DNA from 2 places in the Roseateles sp. FW305-36 genome. Region 1 is predicted to be linked to the other one. Evidence: predicted binding sites of a transcription regulator. Region 1 holds the regulator's gene; the other holds the start of a gene.
The links. Region 1 encodes FliA, which starts transcription of late flagellar genes. Its sites were predicted from a motif close to CTAAAGTTTNNNNNNNNNNNGCCGNTA; they were not measured.
Positions count from the first base shown of each region.

Region 2: the regulator FliA is predicted to act here: its motif matches at 1,947-1,973, upstream of AC3WOE_RS25020 (YjfB family protein).

Region 1 is NZ_JBYSZK010000017.1:133,427-136,821, forward strand. Features, by position in the region: gene AC3WOE_RS25605 (methyl-accepting chemotaxis protein) at 136-1,482, opposite strand; gene AC3WOE_RS25610 (RNA polymerase sigma factor FliA) at 1,535-2,248, opposite strand; gene AC3WOE_RS25615 (MinD/ParA family ATP-binding protein) at 2,266-3,045, opposite strand; gene flhF (flagellar biosynthesis GTPase FlhF) at 3,057-3,395, opposite strand, start outside.
Region 2 is NZ_JBYSZK010000017.1:12,585-15,979, reverse strand. Features, by position in the region: gene AC3WOE_RS25035 (sterol desaturase family protein) at 1-362, opposite strand, end outside; gene AC3WOE_RS25030 (MipA/OmpV family protein) at 375-1,166, opposite strand; gene AC3WOE_RS25025 (DUF7482 domain-containing protein) at 1,349-1,852, opposite strand; gene AC3WOE_RS25020 (YjfB family protein) at 1,982-2,185, shown strand; gene AC3WOE_RS25015 (CbrC family protein) at 2,346-2,882, shown strand; gene AC3WOE_RS25010 (hypothetical protein) at 3,021-3,236, shown strand; gene AC3WOE_RS25005 (hypothetical protein) at 3,254-3,395, opposite strand, start outside.

The sequences.
Region 1 (3,395 bases):
CGGGCCGAGCGCTGGGCCGCTCCCGAGCCGGCCCGCTCGGGCGATGTGCTTGCGGCTCGACGCCGCAAGCATCGCCGTCCCCTCGGGGGACCGGCCAGACGCACCGCGTTCAGCGGTGTGCGGCTGGACGAGGGGTCAAAAGTTAAACGCCAAACGCAAGCCGCCCCAGTGCTTGCCATTGACCATGATGGGCGCCGTCGCCTCCTTCAGCACGACGAAGCGGCCGCCGCCCATGTCGCGGCGGTAGGTCTGCAGCAGGAAGGGCCGGGTGTTGCGCGCCGAGGCCAGGCCGGTGCGGTCGTTGAAGATGCGGCGGTAGCGGCTGTTGGCCGTGTTCCAGACCGTGTCGCCGGGACGCTGCGGCTGGCAGTATTTGCGGTTGTGCGTCGCGATATAGCCGTTGCGATCGGCCGCGATGCAGAACACCACCTTGTCGCTGAAGCCCAGCCCCTTCTCCTGCACGGCCGGGAAGAGCTTGTCGGTCAGCTGGCAGAAGCGCGCCGTGTGCTGCTGGGGCAGCGTGCCCTCGAGGGGGCGGTAATTCTGGTCGAAAAGGTCGGCCTCGCTGATCTGGCCGCTCTTCAGCGCATCCTCGAGCAGGCCGGCGATCTCGTCGGCGGCCGCCTGCGCGGCGCGGATGAAGGGCATGTCGTCGACCTCGACGCCGCTCTCGGCGATCTGCTCGACCAGCTCCTCGGACATGCGCAGAAAGCGGTCGCTGCCATCGAAGGCCACCTTGAGGCCATGCGAGGCTTCCGAGACCTCGCGCTCCAGCTCGTGGGCGCGCTCGTTGAGCAGGCTCATCTGCTGGCCGCTCTCACCGGCCGACACCGAGATGCGCTGCACGTCCTGCTCGACCTCGTGGAAGGCGGCGTGGATCTGGCTGGGCTTGCTCGGATTCTCGGTCAGCTCGGCGCTGAAGCGGTCGATGCGCTCCTGCAGGCTGGCAATGGCGCTGATGATGGCCTTGGACGACCCTTCGACCTGGCCGGCCAGGGCCTTGACGGCCTCGGCGACGACGGCAAAGCCGCGGCCGGCATCGCCCGCATGCTTGGCCTCGACGGCGGCATTGAAGGCCACGAGGCGGGTCTGCAGGGAAATCTTGGTGATCTCGGCGGCCGCGTCAGACACCTGAGCCAGGGTGCTGGCCATGCCGACAACCTCACCGCCGACGACACCGAGCGCCCCGCGGGCACGCTGCACGGCCGATGCGCTCTGGGCGGTGGCGGTAGCGATGGCGGCCTGGGCCTGGCCGATCTGGTTGAGCTGCTGGGCCAGGGCCTGCATGGCCTGACTCTGGGCCTGCACGATGCGCTGGGTGTCTTCCAGGGCGCCGCGCACTTCGGCGGCGTCCTTGCCCACCGTGGAAATCGAGCGGGCCAGCCGCTTGACGACGTTCAACGCCGCGCTGTCATCGCGCCGAAAGGGCTCGTCGCGAGTGATGGCGGAGGAGGAGCCTCCCGCCTTGGGCCACTTGAACATGCGCTTTGTCCCCGCTTATAGGCCGGGGCTCGGCAAGAAGTGGCCCCGTGGATTACCAGTCACGCAGCTTAACGCGCAACCTTGCAATGGACTGACTGTGCAACTGGCAGACCCGCGACTCCGTGACCTTGAGCACGGCCGCGATCTCCTTGAGATTCATGTCGTGCTCGTAGTACATGCTCATCACGAACTGCTCGCGTTCGGGCAGGTTCTTGATCGCCTCGACCAGGGCCTCACGCATGCGGTGGTCCTGCAGCATGGCCACGGGATTGGCGTTGTCGTCCGCCACGTGGCGGTCGAGATAGTCGTGGTCGCCGTCGTCGCCCGACATGTCTTCCAGGTAGACCAGCTGGGTGCCGCGCACCTTGCCGAGCAGCTCCTGGTATTCGGCCAGCGGCAGGCCCATCTCGGCGGCGATCTCGTCCTCGCGCGGCGCGCGGCCCAGGCGCTGCTCGACCTTGTGCACGGCGACTTCGATCTCGCGCTGCTGGCGGCGCGTGCCGCGGCTCATCCAGTCGCCGCCGCGCAGCTCGTCGAGCATGGCGCCACGGATGCGCTGGGTGGCGAAGGTCTCGAACTGCACGCCCTGCTCGGCATCGAAGCGCGACAGCGCATCGGTCAGGCCGATCAGGCCGACCTGGATCAGGTCATCCACCTCCACATTGGCCGGCAGCTTGGCAATCATCTGATGCGCCAGGCGTCGGACCAGCGGGCTGTACTGCTTGATCAGCGAGCTGTTGTCGAGGCGGCCTTTGGGCGTGTACATGACGGACTCCGGCGAGTTCAATGTGCAGCGATTTGGGGGAAGGAACCCTTGCGCGCCGGGCGCAGCGGGGTTGCGTCGGAAGCGGCATCGACGGCCGCTCCGGGAGGCGCCGCGAGCAGCAGCTCGCGGGCGAGATGGCGCAGCTCGGGCGAGAGCTGGGCGTGCTGCGAAGCCCGGGGATCCAGGCAGGCCCAGTCACGCAGCACCGCGCCGAGGAAGCCGTCGGCGCAGGAATGAAGCTGTTGCGCGATGCGGGAGGCCACGCGCAGCTGAGGGTGGCAGGCCATCAGCAGACTGTAGACCATCAGGCCGGCCCGTTGTGTGAGCCATTTCATGCCGGCATAGGCTTCCGTCACGCTGGCCGGCTCGGTGTCGGCCAGCAGCAGCGGGCGCACCTCGCGCAGGGCCACCACGCGGGCCAGTTCGGCCGCCGGGGCATGCAGCAGGATGACGTCGGCGTCCGGTGCGGCGTCGGCCACCGCTTCCAGGAAGGAAGCGGCCGAGCCATGGGCGTTGATGTGGCGCAGCGGCAGGCCGCGGGCGGCCAGATAGGACACCTTGGGCGACAGCCGCTCGATGCAGTTGGACAGGTCCACGCTGGCCAGTTCCGACGGCTTGGGCGAATGCTCGCCAGCGTCGACGACCAGGGTGTGCAGGTTCAGTTCGGAGAAGGCCGAGCACAGGCCCTCCAGCAGCGCGCCGGCACCCATGACGCGCGGGTTGCTGACGACCGGCACGAAGCGGGTCTTGGAGGCGGCGAAGAGCCGCCGCAGGCCGTGGGCTTGATCCTGGGGCATGTCGCGCGGCATCAGTGGACGGCCCTCATGCCTTCGGTCAGCGGCGCGCCGGCGAAGATGAGGTTGACGTCGGTGTTGTCCATGCGCCAGGCGCCGGAGGCGTCGCCCTTCAGCGCGCGCTGCACCAGGGCGACGCTCGGCAGGCGGTGCCAGTCTTCCGGCACGCGCTGGCCGTTGGCCACGCCCAGCACCTTGAGCTTGTGGCGGATCAGCGTGTCCAGGGCCGGGGCCAGCTTGACGGCTTCGTCGATCTTGCTGAGGACGACGCCTTCGCAGGCGGCGCCCTTCCAGGCGGTGACGACGTCCTCGATGGTCTCGCCCTGCTGGGCCGCATTGATGACGAGCAGCTT
Region 2 (3,395 bases), 120 kb from region 1:
AGGTTGAAATGCTCGCTCTGGTGGTGCACCGCATGGGCGGCCCAGAACAGCGCGCTCTCGTGGCTGGTGCGGTGCAGCCAGTAGTCGCAGAAGTCGTACATGACGACGCTGGCGACGATGCCGAAGGCGCCCTGCCAGAGCGTGCCCGGCAGCAGGGCCAGGCGGGCATGCGTGGCGGCGTAGAGCCCGGTCTGGAACAGCGGCGTGACGACGGCCACGGCCTGGCTCAGCAGGCCCTGGCTGAGGCTGCTGAGGGTGTCCGCCAGCCCGTAGCCCTGGCGTCCGCGCCGGCGGCCCCAGGCCCATTCGGCCAGCATGCACAGCCCGAAGACGGGCAGGGCGTAGAACAGGACGTCGTGCATGGCCTCAGCCGGTCAGAACTGGTGCCACAGGCTGAGGATGAAGGTGGGCTGATCGCGGCTGTGGGTCAGCGGCGAGTTGGCGGCCTGGCCGATCAGGCGGGTGTGCAGCCACTGGCCGTTGACGGACCAGTCGGACGAAAACTTGTGCTCGGCGCTCAGCGCGATGCTCCAGTCCTGCCAGCCGCTGTGCGGGTGGAACTCCGGCAGGCCGCTGGCCTGCGACTCACCGGGCCCGATGCCGAAGCTGCCGCGCAGATGCGCCGCGTTCGCGTAGGTGGTGGACAGGCTGATGGCCAGCAGGTCCTGGCCGATGGGGATGCCGCTGGTGGCGCCCAGTTCCAGCTGGTCGCCGTTGTGGTGGCGCCCGCTGCCCCAGGACAGGCCGGACTGCAGCAGCAGCTCTGGCGTGGCCTGAACATTGGCGAACAGCTGGGTGATGAGGCGCGAGCCCAGGCGGTTGATGCCGGGCGGCGACTCGCGCCGCGAACGGCCCGACTGCGGCCACAGCCGGGCGCCGATCTGCCAGTCCTTGGCGGCCTCGGGGCCCAGCAGCTGGGAGGCCGCGTTCCAGCCCACGCCGGTGTCGGTGGCGGCGAAGAAGCCGCTGGGGGATTCGTAGTCCAGGGCCGGCAGCAGCGCCTCGCGCTGGCGCCCGCTGCCGGGAGCGCGCGGCCAGCCGCGCACCGACAGGCCGCCCGACCAGTTCGCCTCGGCGGGCGGCGCCTCCAGCAGCAGCAGGGTGCCGCCGGCCTGGGCGTCCAGGGCGGCGCAGGCCAGGGCGAGGCACAAGCCGGGCAGGCGCATCGAAGCTGGAGGGCGAGGGAGGAGGCTGAGGGCGGGCATGGGTGCCCTGGACAGCGGGCCGGCAACGCCACCCCGGGTGGATGGCGAAGCCACTCTAGCCGCGCAATCGGCGCTCAGCGGCCGCTGGCGAGGTCTTCACAGCGCCATGTCAGCCGCTGGCAAGTCTTGCGCAAGCTGGGCGGCTAGTGAACGCCTTGCAGCGCCGCTCCGCGGGCCCGCACGACGGGCCAGTTCGCAACGATCTTGGTGCGGGTCAGTTCGACCTCGCCTTTCTCGTCGGCGGCCAGCACCGCCTCCTCGGACTTCAGCGTGTGCGGCGTGGCGCCGGGTCTCCAGCGCACCATCACCAGCACCCACAGCGGGCTGTAGCTGGCATCGGCATTGGCGCCGCCCACCGGCCGGGGGATGGAGGGCAGCACCGTGGCCTGCTCGTCGCCCGGAAATTTGTAGGCCTTCTCGACCGGCATGCCGGGCTTGAGGGTGTCGGCCAGGGCCGGCACGTAGTTGATGCCCTGCTTCTTCGCGATGCCGGGGTCGGAGATGTCGGTGCTGACGTAGTGAACGATCTCGCCTTCGAACCAGGCCTCCTTCAAGGGAAGGCTGACGACCTGGTCGGCGGCCTGGGTGGCGGCGGCGGTGCCGAGCAGGAGGACGGCGCCCAAGGCGCGGAGGGCAGATGTCGGCATTGCGGATCCTGTTGAGGGAAGCGGCAATTCTTGCGATGTGGCCCGCCGAGGCAAGGGCATATTGCGCAGGCGGCGCAGCGTTACAAATCGGGGCCTCAAGTTTCGTTCGGGGCGGCCGATACGCGTGGCATGGACATCGCCAACTCCCCCAGCGTCAGCGTCGCCTCGGGCCCGGCCCAAGGGGAGACGGCCGATGCCGTGAACCTCCTCGTGCTGCGCAAGGCGCTCGACATCCAGGCCTCGGGTGCCATGCAGCTTCTCAATGCGCTGCCGCAGCAGCCGGCGCTGGCCACCGAAGGCACGCTGGGACGCAACCTCAACGCCTACGCCTGAGCGCGCCCGGCCCGGCGCCTCGCCTCAACTGCCCACGCCGCATCCCCTCACGAGAGGATGACATCCGGGTTCGCGGCCACGGTGCCCGCCTCATGGCCCCAGCCAGGCGCTGGCTGCTCGGGCTAAGCTGGCCGCCAGCAACAGACCTCCTGGAGTGCCGATGGGCAACGAGCTTCCTTCCTTTCGCTACCACGTCGATCCGCTGGCCACCGGGGCCATCGAGGCGCGAGGGATCGAATGCGCCTGCTGCGGGCAGGCGCGCGGCTTCGTCTATGTGCAGCCGGTCTACGCGACCCGCGACCTGGACGAGAAACTCTGCCCCTGGTGCATCGCGGACGGCTCGGCGGCGAACAAGCTGGGCGCGAGTTTCTCGGACGCCCAGCCGCTGCTGCAGGCGGGCCTGGCGCAGGGCATCGTCGACGAGGTGAGCCTGCGGACGCCGGGCTATTCGTCCTGGCAGCAGGAGGAGTGGCTGGCGCATTGCAACGACGCCTGCGAGTTCCATGGCGATGCGTCGGAGGACGACGTCGAGGACGCGACTGAGGCGACGAAGACAGACTGGCGGCAGCACTACGGAACGACGGAAAAGCAATGGGCCAGCGCCATTCGCGACTACGAGCCGGCCGGCGACAACGCCTTCTACAAGTTCGTGTGCCGGCATTGCGGGCTGGTGCGGCTGGGCTGGGATCACTCCTGAACTGACGGCCGGGCGGGCGCTGTGACTGCGCCGGCGCTGATACAGGCGAGTGAACTTGGGCCCCGGCTGTGCCTTTGCATCAGCCCGGGCGGTGTCTATCGTGAGCCATCGCTTTCGAGCTTCACGAATGAGCACCCCATGCAAGCTGCCGGCACTTCGTTTGCGCGATCGGCTTTCACCGACTGGACGTCGCGCTGGGCCGAGAGTTTGCCGCGCGCCTGGCTTGCCTTCGCAGGTGATGCCGACGAGCGCCTGCTTGGCGAAGCCGAGGATCTTGCCGATCTGGAAAGGCGGCTGCGGCGCCTGGAGTGCGGCCGTGAGGAACGCTTTGCTCCATTGCCCCGCCTGCCGTGAGATCGGCCGGGAGGGGGCTAGATGAAGCGGATGTGGCGCCCCTCGAAGCTCGCAAAGATGTCTCGCCAGACGTCCGACTCCACTTCCTCTACTTCGATGGCGGCCAGGAACTGCAGCTTCCTGAATTCCTCCCGCATCGCCTCGGGCCAGGGCTCGTGA